Regions from separate parts of the Pseudomonas sp. EL_65y_Pfl2_R95 genome, predicted to be linked through region 2. Evidence: predicted binding sites of a transcription regulator. Region 2 holds the regulator's gene; each other region holds the start of a gene.
The links. The regulator LexA, encoded in region 2, represses DNA repair genes until DNA is damaged. The targets are predictions, from matches to a motif close to CTGTNTNNNNANACAG.
Positions count from the first base shown of each region.

Region 1 (6,346 bases), on a different contig from region 2:
CCTGTGGTTGATTCCCAGAACACAGTGAAAAAAGGTCTGACCAGGTAGGCACTGAAGTCGAACAACAGCATCAGCAGACTCAGCTTAAGCAGCAGCGCGAGCGAACCAGGAGCCCGGCGAAAAGGCGGGGCTTTTCGATCCTTTTCTTCCTGTGTCAGTACGTTGACCACCTTGCCGGCGCGAATCAAATAGATGCACAGCCCCATCTGAATGAAGTCACCGGCGGCCATCAAGCCAACGCTGAATTGCGGGCCAAATTTCTGCAAAGCCAGGCCGCCGACGGCCGCACCAAAGATTGCGCCGATGTGAACCACCACTGACAACAGGCCAATGGTGATGCTGTGGTTCTCTGGTTTTTCCAGGCGCATCAGGTAGGGGAACATCAGCAAATAGCTGGCCTTGGTCATAAACATGAGCATGGTCAACAGCCAGTAAGTGGTGACATTCGGCGCCCAGATGGCGAGTACGCAGAACATCGCCGCGGCCGCTTGGGTGAACACCAGCAAGCGCATGGTTTCTATGTGCCGAGCCACACGTGCCCACACTGGCAGCATGCACATCACAGCAATGGATATGGCGGCGATGTACGCCCCCACGTGCACCGGACTGGTAATGCCATAACGGTCTTCAAAGAACTGCGGGTAAAAGGCGATGAGTATCGAATCGCTGATCACGCCGAACGCTGACATGATCAAAATAGTGGTGCGCAACGTCATTAAACTGCGCCCCGGTTTTCGAGTGCTTCAAATCCACTGCCTGGGCGTGGAACAAAATCCTGAAAAGCAGTGCGCTCTTCACAGGGATAGAAGTCGATGCCGGTCAGCTTGTGCAACAGACGGCTGTTGCGATAACAGGCCAATCCCAGGTCAGGACCGGTCAATCCGTGGCTGTGCAAGCCCACGTTCTGAACAAATATTTCACTGTCTTCATGGTCCACCGCCCAGTCATTCGACGGCGCATAACGGCCTTGATCGTCCCAGCGAATTCGCTCGCGAATACCTTCAACGAAACGGGGTAGCTGATGCCGATAGCCCGTGGCAAACACCAGGCCATCGGTGACATGACGGTACTGACGACCTAGCTGGACGTGATCGAAAACCAATTCCCAGTGAGTGTTGTCCGCTAGCGGTTGGCATTGGCTGAGCGCAAGGTGCGTCAGCAATTGCGTGCGCGGCTCGTGGTGATGCCTGCGCTCGTCCAGAGTCTGGTAGATATCCTTGATCAAGGACTGATTGATGCCGTTATAAATGCTGCGCTGGTTTTCCAGACTGCTTTTCTTGACCTCAGGATCCAGGCTGTAGAAGTAGTTACCGTAATCCGGAGTGATCAGTTCGAGTGTCAGCTTGGCGTCTTCCATCTGAAAGAAGCGCGAGGCACGGGTTACCCAATTGACGGTGTAACCATGTTGCGACGATTCCTTAAGCAACTCGTGATAGACCTCTGCACCGCTTTGGCCGCTGCCGATCACCGTGATGTTCTTGCATTTCTGCAACTGGGCTTTGTTGCCCAGGTAGCTGGAGGTGTGCACCACCTGTTGGGTGTTAGCTTGGGGGACGCAGGGCGGCAGGTATGGCACGCCACCGATGCCGATCACCAACTTGCGGGCACGCATTTGAAACGCGGTGTTATCAGGCCCGTGAACACCGGATACCAGGTAACCGCCTAGCTGAGGGTCATGCCATATTTCCTGCACTTCATGCTGATAACGAACGGTGTCGAGCTTGCTTGCTGCCCATTTGCAGTAGCGGTCGAATTCAGTGCGGGTCAGGTACCAGTTTTCACGGATGTAGTAGGTGTAAAGCCGACCGTGTTGCTTGCAATAGCTGAGATAGGAGAGCGGGTTGGACGGATCCGCCATCGACACCATGTCAGCCAAAAACGGGTTTTGCAGGGTTGTCCCTTCAAGCAGCATTCCCGCGTGCCAACTAAACTCGGACTTCTGTTCCAGGAACAGGCATTTGACATCCTTGTGTGGAGCCGACAGGCACGCAAGCCCCAGGTTAAAGGGCCCCAGACCAATCGCTATGAAGTCGTAGACGTGTTCATCGTTCACTGTTTGGCCCCTCAGAATCCTGTTTGAAGTGCCAAAAAAATCTACGGCCATTAGCATTGATTGTCAAATGCTAATGCTATTTATTCTCATTATGCTGATTGAAATAATTTATCCATTTAGCGCCATCCACCGGTTGGCGCGGGCTGTAGTGCAAGGGAATAAAGTAAAAAAAATGATGTGAAACAGGTGGTACCTGGTCTGGTTACGCATGACTGTTAATCAGCGCATATGTGACAAGGTGGAAGGCGAAGGCTTTACTGCGCAGGTTCAGACTGAATCGCCGGTCGTATTTTGAATAATATTGCCGACACCTAAATCTTGATGTGCAAGCGTTTCAATGGTTCTTATACGCAGGAATGCCGCTCATGATTCGACCCGGGCGGCCCAAGCGAAGACTGCCGTATTCATGGGAACAAGCAGGAGAAGGCGTGCGGGTTATTAAGGTGCTGTTGCTATTGTCGTTATTGGTGTGTGCGGTGCTGCTCGGTGTCGAGCGGGGCTGGATACCTCTGTCGAGTGCCTGGAATCCCTGGGTACCGTTGAATGTGAACGACAAACCCAACTGGCTGACCCGTTTCAAACTAATGCAGTTACGAGATGATCCACAGCTCTGTGAGCAGGTATTGAGCGGTTCAGGTTTGCGCGCAGTGGCCCAGCAGGACAGCCCAGCAGGTGCTCGCTGCCCGCTGCATAACGTACTGCGGATTCAGGGTGGCGAGATCGGCTTGAGCAGTAGTTTTCTGGCCAGTTGTCCCCTTGCAGTGGCTTTTGCCCTGTTTGAACGCCATGGATTACAACCGGCCGCGCAGGAAGTCTATGGGCAGCGAGTAACCCGGATTGATCACCTCGGCAGTTTCGCCTGCCGCAATATATACAACCGCAAAAGCGGCGCCCTGAGCCAACACGCAAGCGCCAATGCCTTGGATATAGCCGGTTTTCGTCTGGCTGATGGCCATAGGATCAGTGTGCTTAAAGACTGGCCGGGTGAGGGTGATGATGCGCGTTTCTTACGCCTTGCGCGTGACGGCGCCTGCAAGGCATTCAATGTAGTGCTCAGCCCCGATTACAACGCGGCCCATCGCAACCATTTCCATCTGGATGCGGGGTCATGGTGGGTCTGTCGTTGAACGGGGATTGCCATTTACGCTTGGGGTGAATGCACTTCGTCGACTGATCTTGACCATAACCCCGCTTAAGCAAATACTGTATATAAATACAGTATTTATTGGCACTTCCGATCATGTCAGCCGTAGTCACCCTAGAAAGCTTGCTCGATGCCCAGCGTGTTTGGCGCGGGCAGGTTGTCACCTCTCGTTCAGCTAACTGCATGCCAACCGGAAACGCCGCATTGGACGCAGCACTTCCCGGTGGTGGTTGGCCAAGTGCAGCGCTCAGCGAAATTTTGGTGGCTGCCACGGGCACTGGCGAGCTGCGTTTGCTTTGGCCAACCCTGGCTCGCCTGACGAGTGCTGGAGAGCGTGTGGTACTGATCGGGCCACAGCACCAGCCGTACCCACAAGCCTGGCTCGCCGCAAAAATCGATCTACGCTACCTGAGCATTGTTCAATCACAGAACCGTGACATCCTCTGGGCTGCCGAGCAGTGTTTACGCTCTGGAAGCTGCGGCGCTGTAATTTGTTGGCTTGGAGATGCCGACGACCGCTCATTACGACGCTTGCAGGTTGCCGCTGAAGCGGGCCAGACCCTGGCTTTTGCTTATCGCCCCTTGGGCGCCGCTGCTAACGCATCGCCCGCAGCCGTGCGGTTGGCAGTTGACGCCCAGCCCAAGCAGTTTCGAGTACTGAAGTGTCGAGGCGGCATTGCCTCTGCACACCCAATCGCCGCCGGCTGGCAATAAGACTGCCATGCTTTGGGCTTGCATTCTCTTGCCACAGTTGGCCATGGACGGGGTGTTGCGTCAGCGTACTGACTCGGAGCCATTGGTCCTGCTCAGCGGCCCAGCGCAACGCCGTGTGCTACAAGCGGTGAATCCTGCAGCCCGCGCACTTGGCCTCAGATCAGGACAGTCGCTGACTATGGCACAAGCCCTGGGCGCAACTTTTGTTACGGCTGATTATGACCCGGCAGATGCCGAGAAATGGCAGCAGTTTCTGGCGGCGTGGGCTTATGGATTCAGCGCGCAAGTCAGCCTGCATTACCCCCGCTGCCTGATGCTTGAAGTGCAGTCCAGTTTTGCCTTGTTCGGCCCTTGGCCACAATTTGAAGCGAGACTGCGCAAGGAGCTCACGGCCTTGGGCTTTCAGCATCGCATCAGCGCAGCACCCAACCCTGCGGCGGCACGCATACTGTCTAATTGTGGTGACGGTCTGGTTGTCTACGATGACCAAACTCTACAGGCCGCGCTCAACCCTTTACCCGTTGAGCGATTGGGCCTGACCGAACAAGTCGCTAGCGCCTTTGCCCGGATGGGGTTGCGTACCGTGCAGCAACTCGTGGCCCTTCCACGCAGCAGTCTGGCCAAGCGTTTTCCAGCCGAGGTGCTAGTGCATATCGATAGGTTGTTTGGCAGGCGCCCACTGGGTTTGGACTTTTACAGCCCACCCGATGTGTTCGATCTTCGAATTGAGCTCAATTTTGAAGTTGAGTCCCATCAGGCATTGTTATTCCCGCTGCGGCGTTTAACTGCTGACCTGTCGGCTTACCTGTCCGGGCGCGACAGCGGCGTTCAGCGCTTTGTGCTGCATTTGGAGCACCGCGTACTGAGTGACAGCCTGGTTCAGGTTGGCCTGCTCAGTGCTGAGCGGGATGCCGGCATGCTTTTCGAGTTAAGTCGTGGTCGCCTTGAACATCAGCAATTACCCGCCCCGGTATTGGCGCTACGACTTGTCGCCCGCGAGTTGCCCGCTTTCGCTCCGCAACATCGCCAACTCTTCGAGCAACGCCCACAACAGTCGCAATCCTGGCTGCAATTACGCGAGCGATTGCGTGCTCGGCTGGGTGACAGTGCCGTGCATGGCCTGGGTGAGCGTCCAGATCATAGGCCAGAGCGGTCGTGGTCGGAGGAAACTATCGGGACGCCACTGGCGGTCTGTGGGCCTCGCCCGAGTTGGCTTGTGACTGAGCCATACCCTTTGCAGGAGTCGTCTCTGCGCATTGTCAGTGGCCCAGAGCGAATCGAGTCTGGCTGGTGGGACGATGGCGACGTACGCCGCGATTACTATGTAGTGGAAACCGAAAGTGGCCAACGCGCCTGGGCATTCCGGCGAGCCGGCAGCACGGAGCCCCTGATCGTGCACGGGTGGTTCGCATGACAGGCTATGCAGAGCTGCATTGCCTCTCCAACTTCAGTTTTCAACGGGGAGCCTCCAGCGCCAAAGAGCTGTTTGAAAGGGCCAGCCAGCTGGGCTATACGGCGCTGGCCATTACTGACGAGTGTTCACTCGCAGGCATAGTGCGGGCGTGGCAAGCATCAAGGGCCAGCAACGTGCGCCTCATCATTGGAACTGAAGTCACCCTCGCTGAAGACATAAAACTGGTATTGCTCGCCGAGAACCTTGCGGGTTATCAGCGGATATGTGAGTTGATTTCAACCGCTCGACGCCGAACGAAAAAGGGCACCTATGAACTTAATCAGACTGATTTTAGCGGTTCGACTGCCGGCCTGTTAGCCATCTGGCTGCCTCACAAGGATATGAATGATGAGCAGGGCAGATGGGCCTCATCAATTTTTCCTGGCAGGTGCTGGATCGGTGTAGAGCTGCATCACGGGCCAGATGATGCCCACAAGCTGGCGCGGCTCAAGGAACTGGGGTCACGCTTGCAGCTTGCGCTCGTTGCCACGGGCGATGTGCATATGCATTCGCGAGGACGTCGCGCGCTTCAGGACACAATCACTGCGATTCGTCAGCACTGCACGGTGGCCGAGGCGGGCTACCATCTGTTTGCAAACGGAGAGCGGCACCTGAGAGCGATTGATGCCTTGACGGCCCTCTATCCTCCAGGGCTTATGGCTGAGACGCTCAGCATCGCTTCGCGCTGCACATTTGAGTTGGAACAGTTGAAATACGAGTACCCGCACGAGGTTACGCCTAAAGGCAAACCCCCTTCAGCATGGTTGCGAGAGCTGACGTATGAGGGCGCGAATTGGCGTTGGCCAAACGGCCTTCCAGAAAAAGCCCACACCCAGATCGAAGCTGAGCTGAACCTGATAGAGTCGCTCGAATACGAAAGCTATTTTCTCACTGTTCATGACATCGTTCGCTTTGCTCGCGAGCAAAATATCCTCTGCCAGGGCCGGGGGTCTGCAGCGAACTCAGCGGTGTGTTTTGCACT
Region 1 covers NZ_CAXAOV010000003.1:572,656-579,001, forward strand. The annotation lists gene AACY09_RS13375 (MFS transporter) at 1-716, opposite strand, end outside; gene AACY09_RS13380 (lysine N(6)-hydroxylase/L-ornithine N(5)-oxygenase family protein) at 716-2,053, opposite strand; gene AACY09_RS13385 (extensin-like domain-containing protein) at 2,482-3,180, shown strand; gene imuA (translesion DNA synthesis-associated protein ImuA) at 3,294-3,911, shown strand; gene AACY09_RS13395 (Y-family DNA polymerase) at 3,919-5,325, shown strand; gene AACY09_RS13400 (error-prone DNA polymerase) at 5,322-6,346, shown strand, end outside.
Region 1: imuA (translesion DNA synthesis-associated protein ImuA) is a predicted target of LexA. The motif match lies at 3,257-3,272, and genes of this name have one in related genera.

Region 2 (6,346 bases):
CGAAACTGAGCAGCAGGTCGTTGTTTATCAAGCGCTGTACGGTGAATATGGGCTTTGGGTGCGTCCGCTCGAGATGTTTTGTGAGCGTGTCGATGTTGACGGCGAAAGCGTTCCGCGCTTTGCTCTGATCGAAGCCGAAACACCACTTTTTGGCAAACCTTGAAGCACTCCGCAGGCCACCTAAACTTGACCTTGCCTTGAGCGCCACTATATATAGCGGTGCCAGACAAGGCGTCTCCTGCCTTTTCTTTTCTTCACATTCAGGAATTTTCTGATCCATGGGTAAATCGCTGGTCATCGTGGAATCCCCGGCCAAGGCCAAGACCATCAACAAGTACTTGGGCAACGAGTACGTGGTGAAGTCGAGCATCGGCCACATCCGTGACCTGCCTACTAGTGGTTCGGCAAGCGCGGCCAAAGAACCGGCCAAGCGCGGAAAAGCTGCTGCAGGCGAGGCACCGGCTCTGTCGCCCAAAGAAAAAGCCAAGCGTCAATTGGTTGCACGCATGGGTGTTGATCCTGAGCATGGCTGGAAAGCCAAGTACGAGATCCTTCCAGGCAAAGAGAAAGTGGTGGATGAACTGCGCCGCTTGGCCAAAGACGCCGACACCATCTATCTCGCAACCGACTTGGATCGCGAGGGGGAAGCCATTGCCTGGCACCTGCGCGAATCCATTGGTGGTGATGACAGCCGATATAAGCGTGTGGTGTTCAACGAGATCACCAAGAAAGCCATTCAAGAGGCATTCTCCAAGCCGGGCGAGCTCGATATTAATCGGGTTAATGCTCAGCAAGCGCGCCGTTTCCTTGACCGTGTAGTGGGTTACATGGTCTCGCCGCTGCTGTGGTCGAAGATTGCCCGTGGGCTGTCTGCCGGCCGTGTGCAATCGGTAGCGGTCAAGCTGGTGGTGGAGCGTGAGAAAGAGATTCGTGCCTTCGTACCGGAAGAGTATTGGGAAGTGCACGCCGATCTGGCCACCGGTAAAAAAGACACCGTGCGCTTTGAAGTAGCCCGTGAAAACGGTGCAGCCTTCAAGCCGCTCAACGAAACGCAGGCCATGGCTGCGCTGGAGACGCTTAAGGCGTCCAGCTATAGCATCGCCAAGCGTGAAGACAAACCGACCAGCAGCAAGCCTTCTGCGCCTTTTATCACCTCGACGCTGCAACAGGCTGCAAGTAATCGCCTGGGCTTTGGCGTGAAAAAGACCATGATGATGGCCCAGCGTCTGTATGAAGCGGGCTATATCACTTATATGCGTACCGACTCGACAAACCTGTCGGCCGACGCGGTGACCATGGTGCGCAGCTTTATCGAAGACGAGTTCGGCAAGAAATACCTGCCGGAAACGCCAAATATGTACAGCAGCAAGGAAGGCGCGCAGGAGGCTCACGAAGCGATTCGTCCGTCTGACGTCAACACCAAGCCGACTCAGCTCAGCGGTATGGAACGTGACGCTGAGCGTCTGTACGAGCTGATTTGGCGTCAGTTTGTGGCTTGCCAGATGCCGCCTGCCCAATATTTGTCGACCACAGTGACGGTTGAGGCTGCACAGTTTGAATTGCGTGCCAAGGGCCGCATCCTCAAGTTTGATGGTTACACCCGTGCATTGCCTCAGGTGAGCAAGCCGGGCGACGACGCTGTGTTGCCGGAAATGAAGCAGGGCGAAGTGCTCAAGCTGATCAAGCTCGATCCAAGTCAGCACTTCACGAAGCCGCCGGCGCGGTACTCTGAGGCCAGCTTGGTAAAAGAGATGGAGAAGCGTGGTATTGGTCGTCCGTCGACCTATGCAGCCATCATCTCGACCATTCAGGACCGTGGTTACGTTGCTCTGCACAACCGTCGTTTCTATTCGGAAAAGATGGGCGACATCGTCACTGAGCGACTGTCTGAAAGTTTCTCCAACCTCATGGACTATGGCTTCACCGCCGGCATGGAAGAGAACCTCGATGATGTTGCGCAGGGTGAGCGCGAGTGGAAGAACGTGCTTGATGAGTTCTACGGTGACTTCAAGAAAAAACTTGAAGTCGCAGCTGACGGCGATACCGGCATGCGTGCCAACACGCCAACGCCGACTGACATTGCCTGTCGTGAGTGTGGTCGTCCGATGATGATTCGCACCGCGTCGACAGGTGTGTTCCTGGGTTGCTCGGGTTACAGCCTGCCGCCGAAAGAGCGCTGCAAATCGACCATCAATCTGGTGCCGGGCGATGAAATCGCTGCGGACGACGAGGGTGAGTCGGAATCCCTTGTGCTGCTTGGCAAGCACCGCTGCAAAATTTGCGACACGGCAATGGACGCCTACTTGCTCGACGAAACCCGCAAATTGCATATCTGCGGCAATAATCCGGACTGCACAGGTTACGAAATTGAAACCGGGCAATACCGGATCAAGGGCTATGAAGGTCCGAGTCTTGAGTGCGATAAGTGCGGCAGCGAGATGCAACTGAAAACCGGCCGATTCGGCAAGTTCTTCGGTTGCACCAATAGCGAGTGTAAAAACACCCGTAAATTGCTGCGCAGCGGTGAGCCAGCGCCACCGAAGATGGACGCGGTGAAAATGCCGGAGCTGAAGTGCGAGAAGGTCAACGACACCTATGTGCTGCGTGATGGTGCGTCTGGTCTGTTCCTGGCCGCCAGTCAGTTCCCGAAAAACCGTGAAACCCGTGCGCCGCTGGTAATCGAGATTCTGCCGCACAAAGACGAGATCGATCCGAAGTACGAGTTCCTGTTCAGCGCGCCGCAGAAAGATCCAGAAGGCCGTCCGGCAGTTATTCGATACAGCCGCAAGACCAAAGAGCAATATGTACAGACTGAGGTTGAAGGTAAGCCTACAGGCTGGAAGGCATTCTTTGACGGCGGTAAGTGGAAAGTCGAAGACAAGAAGCGTTAATTGGAGTGGTCGCGCAGGCCTGCGGTGTGCGCGACTCGATCTCTGATTATCTGGCTTAGTGCTGGCTTGGCTTGCGCGCATCCGGTTGCTCAAATTTTGAGCGTTGATCTGTCGAGGAGTGGTTAGCCATGGCTAACGAGTTGTACACCCGCACCAATCAAAAAATCTTTTACGCTGGCTTGTCGCTCGAGTCCTGGCGCAAGGCGGAAACGGCTCAGGCGATGAACGTTCAGGGGCTGATTCAGGCCGAGCGTGAAGCGGCATTGTTTCATTTGTACGGCGCAGTGCTTGGCCTGTGCCATGAGATTGCTGGTTACTACCGCTTGCCGAACAGCCAGTCGCCTCAGGTTGAAATCCTGCTTGATGGCGTGCTGCTCGACGCGGCGCCTAGCCCGGAGCTTTCTGAGTTGGTTGAGTTGGCGGCGAACGCCGAAACCTGGCTTGCGCAGTTATTGGCAGCCTACAAGGCGCTGTACAAGCCGCCGCAGATGCAGCAAAAGGCCAAAGTTGACCCGACAACACCTTTGATTGTGGCTGTCAGTATTGATCAAGCGCCTGAGGTGTTGGAGCGCGAAACGCTTGAAGGCTGGCGTAAACAGATAACCGCTCTGGCGCGGCGTTTTCGTGAGTCGCTCAGCGAGTGGTAGGCCATTATTGATCAGCGGGCTAGGGCGAGGCTCTGGTCGGCTGTTACAATGGGCGGCTAACGTGGAGACTCAAACCTATGCCTACTTCGTTTTTAGAAATCGTTGAACTACCTGATGGCCGTATCGCCTTGCGCCGCGCAGACGATGAGGAGGCGCTTGTAGTGCTGGATTTCTCCTCTGATGCGAAGTCTTTCCTGCAAGGGCAGCATGTTGAAGTGGCCAAGGCCATGCTCAATGTCGGCGTGCAGATGGCTGGACGTCTGGCCGAGAATGACTTTCAGCATGAAGGCGAAGAACGGGTGCTTCATTAAGCATTGTGAATAGGCCGGTTGGCCAGGCAACACCAAGCGTTTCACTCTATTGAGCCAATACCCAAAGCATCGATGCCGCCAATTGCCGATGACAAAGCATCATCCTGCGATCCGGGGCGGTTCGATCCTGCCCAGCTGTTTTAGCCGAGGCTGATATTCAGGCTCTGCGCATCACCTTCGCGTGCCGCCTTTTCCAGGGTCTGGCGCGCGGCCTGCTGAAGTGGGTGCAACCAACTTACGACAGTGTGGCTGCGGCCCAGCTTCAAGGCATCTTCAGCCAATTGCAATGCGCTTTGTTCGCCGCGCGGCTGCAACAGCAGAATACGTTCACGGTTAAGCCCGGCGTCGCGCAGCCAGCTTTGGGTTAAATTGCTCGGTGGGGCAATCAGTGTGAGCCAGCGCTCGCTGTCATTTTCGCTGAGCTCGCGAAGGATTGGGGCGAGTAGGGTTAGGCAGTGTCTCGCAGCGCCTCTGAGCGACAATTCGCTAAATGCCTGAGGCTGATCCTGCCAGGCATCGTTGAGTGCTTCTTGCGGCAGTGCAGGGGCGCTGACAGCCATAAAAGCCTCGAACAGTGGAAGTTGTGTCTGATTGAGCGGTTGAGACAGCTGCATAAATACTTCCTTAGCGGCGGATAACGCCGACACTTAATCCTTCAATCACAAAGTCCTGTTCTTCGAGGTTGACTTCAATAGGGGAAAACTCAGGGTTTTCGGCGATCAACCAGACTTTGTTGCCTTCACGCTTGAAGCGTTTGACTGTGACTTCATCATCGATTCGTGCCACCACGATTTGGCCATTGCGGACCTCGCGCGTGGTGTGCACGGCCAGTAAGTCGCCATCGAGGATGCCAATGTCTTTCATGCTCATGCCGCGTACCCGCAGCAGATAATCTGCCTTGGGGTGGAAGAAGGCGGGGTTTATTCGGCAGGAATCTTCGATGTGTTGTTGTGCCAGAATCGGTTCACCCGCTGCTACGCGGCCGATGACTGGCAGGCCATCTTCTTCCGTATTGGGCTCGAAGCCTGGGATGCGAATGCCGCGCGATGCGCCGGGTGTCATCTCGATCGCACCTTTGCGGGCGAGGGCCTTAAGATGCTCTTCAGCAGCGTTAGGCGATTTGAAGCCCAGCTTCTGAGCAATTTCCGCGCGAGTAGGCGGGAAGCCATTGTCTTCAAGGCATTGCTTAATAAAGGCGAGAATCTCAGCTTGGCGTGGCGTCAGCTTTATCATTGGATCGACTCTGTTTTTATATACAGTGACTGGGATTATATACAGTGAATCGAGCTTGGCAATCCTCGTTTTGCATTTGCCTGCATTTAAGCCTGCTATTTTCTTTCTTTCGCCCTGTTACTCGGTTAGCGTGGTGAGCGTCTTTGAGTCAGTAGTTGAAGCTGATGCAAAAGACGGCGTTGCAATGCTTGACAATGCATGGAGCTGAAACGTATGTTTCAAACAAGTGTTTGTCAGGTGATAGCTAATGGCTCAGTCCGAAACTGTTGAACGCATTCTGGATGCTGCAGAGCAACTGTTTGCCGAAAAAGGTTTTGCGGAAACATCGTTACGTTTGATTACCAGTAAGGCTGGGGTCAATCTGGCGGCCGTGAACTATCACTTCGGCTCGAAGAAAGCCTTGATTCAAGCGGTGTTCTCGCGCTTTCTGGGCCCATTCTGCGCCAGCCTTGAACGTGAACTGGACCGCCGCCAGGCCAAGCCGGACACGCCTATCTCCCTTGAGGAGCTGCTCGAGCTTCTGGTTGAGCATGCGCTTGCGGTCAAGCCGCGCAGCGGCAACGATCTGTCTATCTTCATGCGCTTGCTGGGTTTGGCGTTCAGTCAAAGCCAGGGGCATTTGCGCAAATACCTTGAAGAGGTCTATGGCAAGGTATTTCGCCGTTACATGATGCTGGTTCACGAAGCCGCACCCCGTATTCCGCCGCTCGAACTGTTCTGGCGCGTGCACTTCATGTTGGGCGCTGCGGCGTTCAGCATGTCGGGTATCAAGGCGTTGCGCGCCATGTCAGAGACCGATTTCGGGGTCAATACTTCGATTGAGCAAGTGATGCGCCTGATGGTGCCATTTTTGGCGGCGGGCATGCGCTCTGAATCAGGTCTAAGTGATCCTGCTTTGGCTGCTGCAAAATTGCGTCCACGGCTCAAAACTCCGCCACTCACTGCCAAGGTTTAATGCGCAATGGGTGGGCGTCTTGGGGCTGATCCGCTAAGCTAGCGGCCATGGTTATTCTCGATTTATTGCATATCTCCATTGCCGATCAGCGCCTTTATGGCTTCGCTGGTGATCGTCTGTTGCTGCGTATGCCGGTATCCACTGCGCTCAACGGTGTTGGCGAGCTAAATGGTTCTGGGTGTACGCCCCGGGGCAGGCATATCGTGCGCGCCAAGATTGGCGCTCAGTTGCCGCAGGGTGCGGTACTGCGCGGGCGACGCTGGACGGGTGAAGTCTGGTCGGCGCAACTGGCTGAAGGCTTTCCGGGGC
Region 2 covers NZ_CAXAOV010000001.1:355,878-362,223, reverse strand. The annotation lists gene AACY09_RS01725 (DUF1653 domain-containing protein) at 1-163, shown strand, start outside; gene topA (type I DNA topoisomerase) at 279-2,891, shown strand; gene AACY09_RS01715 (DUF6586 family protein) at 3,020-3,538, shown strand; gene AACY09_RS01710 (hypothetical protein) at 3,616-3,849, shown strand; gene sulA (SOS-induced cell division inhibitor SulA) at 3,990-4,463, opposite strand; gene lexA (transcriptional repressor LexA) at 4,474-5,082, opposite strand; gene AACY09_RS01695 (TetR/AcrR family transcriptional regulator) at 5,330-6,037, shown strand; gene AACY09_RS01690 (L,D-transpeptidase) at 6,085-6,346, shown strand, end outside.

Region 3 (6,346 bases), on a different contig from region 2:
AGTCGTCCCAGGCTCATCGCCCATGATTTCCTGGTCACGGCTGACGCCCGGCTTGAAGTCGCCGGCCAGGCCTGTGAGCTGGTCATTGTCGTCAAACACTAGACTGACGCGCTCTTGCAAGCGCTGGCGACCACCTGGCTGCATGCTGTACAGATAATCCCAGCGATTTGCATGGAATGTATCGGTGATCAGCGGGTTACCCATAATAAACCGCACTTGTTTGCGGGTCATTCCTGGGCGCAACTGGTCTATCATGTCTTGTGTAACGACATTGCCCTGTTGAATGTCGATTTTATAAACCCCGGGGAATGAACAACCGGCGAGTGCGATGAGCCCCGTAAAGGTGAGGCTGGTCAGCAGGAGCTTGGTTTTTTGCATCGGTGCGTGACTTCCACTATCTTGGCTGGGCAACGTAAACCCCGATCATACCCGTAATAAGGGAAGCTGCGAAACCGCTTCCTCGAGAAAGCAGACCATGGTTGAAAATAACGAACTACGCAAGGTTGGCCTGAAAGTAACCCTACCACGGGTTAAAATCCTGCAAATGCTGGACAATGCAGGTCAACGCCACATGAGTGCAGAAGATGTCTACAAGTCGCTGATGGAGGCGGGTGAGGACGTTGGTTTGGCCACTGTTTATCGGGTGTTGACGCAATTTGAGGCCGCAGGCCTGGTTGTTCGTCATAACTTTGATGGCGGCCATGCAGTGTTTGAATTGGCTGACGGCGGCCACCACGACCATATGGTGTGTATGGAGACGGGTGAGGTTATCGAGTTCTTCGATAGCGAGATCGAAAAACGTCAAAAAGAAATTGTAGCTGAGCATGGTTTTGAGCTCGTCGATCACAATTTGGTGCTCTACGTGCGTAAAAAGACCTGAGGAATTTTGCGGGGAGCTCCGTGAATTTCCATCACCACGCGGGCAGTTTGCGCGGGTGATTAAAAAAGGCGACCCGTTGGTCGCCTTTTTTGTGGTTTTTTTCAGGCCTGGGCGCTGCTGACCATTTGTCGGGCGTGGGCGATGGACTCGTCGGTCAGGTCGACGCCGCCGAGCATCCGGGCGATCTCTTCAACCCGTTGGTCGTTGCTGAGCTTGCTGACGGCGGTGCGTGTGGCGTCATTGCCACGGGCCTTGTGCACGAACAGGTGCTGATGGCCTTGCGCAGCCACCTGCGGCAGGTGGGTCACGGTCAGGACTTGGCCGCGACCGCCCAAGCGGCGTAGCAGTTGGCCGACGACTTCAGCCGTGGGGCCACCAATGCCCACGTCGACTTCGTCGAAGACCAGGGTTGGCACCCGCGAGGTTTGTGCGGTGATCACCTGAATCGCCAAGCTGATGCGCGACAGTTCACCGCCCGATGCCACTTTGGCCAGGGCTTTGAGTGGCTGGCCGGGGTTGGCGCTGACTAAAAACTCAACCTGTTCCATGCCATTGGCATGGGGCTCTGGGTTGGGGCTGACCTGAAGTTTAATGCTGAAGCGGCCACCGGGCATGCCCAGGGTTTGCATTTCCTTCTCTACCGCTTTGCCGAGTTTTTCCGAAGCCTTGTTGCGCAGGCGGCTAAGTTCGCTGGCCTTTTGCTGGTAATGGCGTTCAAAAGCGCCGAGCTCTTCGCTCAGGCGCTCGGCGGCTTGGTCGTCGGCATTCAGGCTTTCCAGTTCATCGAACAATTGCTGCTGCATGTGCGGCAATTGATCAGGCTGGATACGGTGCTTACGGGCCAAGGTATAGATGGCATCAAGGCGTTCCTCGAGGGTTTGCAGGCGCTCGGGATCGGCATCGAAGTGATCGATAAAACGGTTGAGTTCGCCGACCGCCTCTTCAACTTGAATTTGTGCATTGGCGAGCATATTACTCGCCTCTGTCAGTGCGCCGGGCTGGCCTTGAAAGCCGCTCAGACGGTTGAGACTGCCGGTGAGGGCGGATAACACGTTGCCCGCGTCGCTATCGCTGCACAGCTCCAATACCTGACGGCAAGCGCCGAGCAAGCTCTCGGCATTGGTCAGGTTTTTGTGTTCTTGCTCAAGCTGTTCCAACTCGTTATCCACCAGCGCCAGGTTATCCATTTCTTCCAGCTGATAGCTGAGCAGTTGATGGCGCGCGCGTTGTTCATCGCCAATGCTGGAGATGCGTTCCAGTTCGCTCCTGGTCTGCTTCCAGCGCTGTGCGGCCAGGGAGACCTGGCGGGCGAGGTCTTGGCTGCCGGCGAATTCATCGAGCAGGCGCCTATGGGTTTCGGCTTTGAGCAACGATTGGTGCTCATGCTGGCTATGGATATCGATCAGCAACTCGCCAAGGGCTTTTAAATCGGCTTGCGGGCAGGGCGATCCGTTGATGTAGCCACGCGAGCGGCCTTCAGCGGTGATCACCCGGCGCAAGATACACGGCCCGTCGTGGTCCAGGTCGCGCTCAGCCAGCCAGGTGCGCGCCTCGGGGATGTCGTCCAGATCGAAACTGGCGAGAATGTCTGCTTTATCGGCACCGGGGCGTACTACACCGCTGTCTGCGCGGTCGCCGAGTGTCAGTCCGAGTGCATCGAGCATGATTGATTTGCCGGCACCGGTCTCGCCGCTGATCACGCTCATGCCGCGCTCCAGCTCTAGGTCGAGATGTTCAACGATTGCGTAATTGTGTACGGACAGGTGCACCAGCATGGCTCGGTCTCCGAGGTGTATGACATGGTTATTTATACAGTAGTTTTTTCCTTGCTGGCAATATCCTTCTCAGGCGTGTGTGTAATCTTGCGCTTTTGCCAGCGGTTAACCCTTGAAGCGCCGGAAACCGCCCCCATATACCTGTGCAGAAGCGTGAATTAAGACTCACGCCAGTTATTTAGAGGAGAAATGAGGCATGGCTGACGAACAGACCCTGGATACGCAGATTCCCGAGGCAGATGCAGCAGTAGATGCAGCGCCGGGTGATGAACTGGCTGCTCGCGTGCAAACGCTGGAAGAGCAGTTGGCAGCTGCGCAGGATCAATCGCTGCGCATGGCTGCTGACCTGCAAAACGTTCGCCGTCGCGCAGATCAGGATGTTGAAAAGGCGCACAAGTTTGCCTTGGAAAAATTTGCCAATGACTTGTTGCCGGTCGTCGACAGTCTGGAACGTGGCCTTGAGCTGTCGAGCCCGGATGACGACGCGATCAAAGCAGTGCGTGAAGGCATGGAACTGACCCTGAAGCTGTTTCGCGACACGCTGTCGCGTCATCAGCTTGAAGCGATCGACCCGCATGGCCAGCCATTCAACCCTGAGTTGCATCAGGCGATGGCCATGCAGGAAAGCGAAAACCTGGAACCAAACAGTGTGATTCAGGTGTTCCAGAAGGGTTATCAGCTGCACGGTCGCCTATTGCGTCCGGCGATGGTTGTCGTGAGCAAGGCACCTGCCGCGCCGACACCATCAATTGATGAAAAGGCTTGAAATTAAATTTTCAGCCCCCATTAAACAGTCAAGCGTTTTAGTGCTGCCGCAGCTGACTCAAAGTCGGCGCGGAATTATCAAAGTTTCGGGAGAGTAATCATGGGTAAAATTATCGGTATTGACCTGGGGACAACCAACTCCTGCGTCTCCGTTCTTGAAAACGGCAAAGCTAAAGTTATTGAAAACGCCGAAGGCGCGCGCACCACTCCATCGATCATTGCTTATGCAAATGATGGCGAAATCCTGGTGGGCCAGTCGGCTAAGCGTCAAGCAGTGACCAATCCGCACAACACCCTGTACGCGGTGAAGCGTTTGATCGGTCGTCGTTTTGACGAAGAAGTTGTACAGAAAGACATCCAGATGGTGCCGTACAAAATTGTCAAAGCTGACAACGCGGACGCTTGGGTTCAAGTAAACGATCAGAAAATGGCGCCGCCACAGATCTCGGCTGAAATCTTGAAAAAGATGAAGAAAACCGCCGAAGACTACCTGGGCGAAGCGGTAACTGAAGCGGTAATTACCGTTCCGGCTTACTTCAACGACAGCCAGCGTCAAGCAACCAAGGACGCCGGCCGTATTGCGGGTCTGGATGTTAAGCGAATCATCAACGAACCGACCGCAGCCGCTCTGGCTTACGGTATGGACAAGGCTAAAGGCGACCACACTGTCATCGTTTATGACTTGGGTGGCGGTACCTTCGACGTTTCGGTTATCGAAATTGCCGAAGTTGATGGCGAGCACCAGTTCGAAGTGTTGGCGACCAACGGTGACACCTTCCTCGGTGGTGAGGACTTTGACATCCGCTTGATCGACTACCTCGTTGACGAATTCAAGAAAGAAAGCGGCATGAACCTCAAGGGTGATCCGCTGGCGATGCAGCGTCTGAAAGAAGCTGCTGAAAAAGCCAAGATCGAGTTGTCTTCAAGCCAGCAGACTGACGTCAACCTGCCGTACATCACTGCAGATGCGTCCGGTCCTAAGCACTTGAACGTGAAAATCTCGCGTTCGAAGCTGGAGTCGCTGGTTGAAGACCTGGTTCAGCGCACAATCGAGCCTTGCCGCATCGCGTTGAAAGATGCTGGTGTGGACGTTGGCGCGATCAACGACGTGATTCTGGTCGGTGGTCAGACCCGTATGCCTTTGGTGCAGAAGTTGGTGACTGACTTCTTCGGCAAAGAAGCGCGTAAAGACGTTAACCCGGACGAAGCGGTTGCCATGGGCGCTGCAATTCAGGGTGCTGTGCTGGCGGGTGACGTTAAGGACGTATTGCTGCTCGACGTATCGCCTCTGACCCTGGGTATTGAAACCATGGGCGGCGTGATGACTGCGTTGATCGAAAAGAACACCACGATTCCGACCAAGAAGTCGCAAGTGTTCTCGACCGCCGATGACAACCAAGGCGCTGTGACTATTCACGTGCTGCAGGGCGAGCGTAAGCAAGCTTCGCAGAACAAGTCGCTGGGCAAGTTCGATCTGGCTGAGATTCCACCTGCTCCACGCGGCGTGCCGCAGATCGAAGTGACCTTCGATATCGATGCCAACGGCATCCTGCACGTAGGCGCCAAAGACAAGGCGACTGGCAAAACCCAGTCGATCGTGATCAAGGCGAACTCGGGTCTGTCCGAGGAAGAAATCGAGCAAATGGTGCGTGACGCCGAAGCTAACGCTGACGAAGACCGCAAGTTCGAAGAGATGGCAACTGCACGCAACCAGGGCGACCAACTGGTTCACGCAAGCCGCAAAATGATCACCGAGGCTGGCGACAAAGCCACTGAGGAAGAGAAAGCGGCCATCGAGAAAGCCATTGGCGAGCTCGAAGTTGCAGTCAAAGGCGACAGCAAAGAAGAGATCGACGCTAAAGTGGCGGCACTTTCGGAAGCGACTGCACCTCTGGCGCAGAAGATGTATGCCGAGCAGCCACAGCCGGGCGCTGAAGCCCAGCCAGAAAGCAACGATCAGAACGCTGGCGATGACGTTGTTGATGCTGAGTTTGAAGAAGTCAAAGACAACAAGTAAGCGCACGCTTGCTAGGTGCATCCCCGGTGTTTTCGTGGATGCACCAAGGCTCCAGCCGGTTGTGGCGTGAGTCATAACCTGTATGATCCGCCGCGCGGGAGCTTGCTCCCGCGTTGGCGTGTCTGGAGGGAATGATTTGCAAGGCGTTAATCAGAGACGCAGGTGCGATAGCTTATTAACGATTTGTTTGAGGTGTTGAGGATTTATGTCTAAACGTGACTATTACGAGGTGCTCGGTGTTGAGCGCGGCGCCAGCGAAGCTGAGCTGAAGAAAGCTTACCGACGCCTGGCGATGAAGCATCACCCGGACCGTAATCCTGACGATAAAGTCTCGGAAGACAAGTTCAAGGAAGCCAACGAGGCTTACGAAGTGCTGTCTGATTCGAGCAAGCGTGCCGCTTATGACCAATACGGTCATGCAGGTGTAGACCCGCAAATGGGTGGCGCCGGTGCCGGCGGTGCAGGTTTCGGTGGGGCGAATTTTTCCGATATTTTCGGTGATGTATTCAGTGACTTCTTCGGTGGCGCTGCAGGTGCTGGCGGTCGGGGTCGTGGTGGTGCGCAGCGCGGTAGCGATCTGCGTTACACCCTTGAACTGGATCTCGAAGAGGCTGTGCGCGGCACTACGGTGACCATTCGCGTGCCGACCTTGGCTAACTGCAAGACCTGCGACGGCTCGGGTGCCAAGAAGGGCACCACGCCTGTGACCTGTACCACCTGTGGCGGTATTGGCCAGGTGCGCATGCAGCAGGGCTTCTTCTCGGTGCAGCAGACCTGCCCGCGTTGCCACGGCAGCGGCAAGATGATCACTGACCCTTGTGGCGATTGCCATGGTCAGGGGCGTGTTGAAGAGCACAAGACGCTGTCGGTTAAAGTGCCGGCGGGTGTTGATACGGGCGACCGTATCCG
Region 3 covers NZ_CAXAOV010000006.1:241,612-247,957, forward strand. The annotation lists gene AACY09_RS19260 (outer membrane protein assembly factor BamE) at 1-378, opposite strand, end outside; gene fur (ferric iron uptake transcriptional regulator) at 476-880, shown strand; gene recN (DNA repair protein RecN) at 982-2,655, opposite strand; gene grpE (nucleotide exchange factor GrpE) at 2,852-3,421, shown strand; gene dnaK (molecular chaperone DnaK) at 3,521-5,437, shown strand; gene dnaJ (molecular chaperone DnaJ) at 5,643-6,346, shown strand, end outside.
Region 3: recN (DNA repair protein RecN) is a predicted target of LexA. The motif match lies at 2,680-2,695, and genes of this name have one in related genera.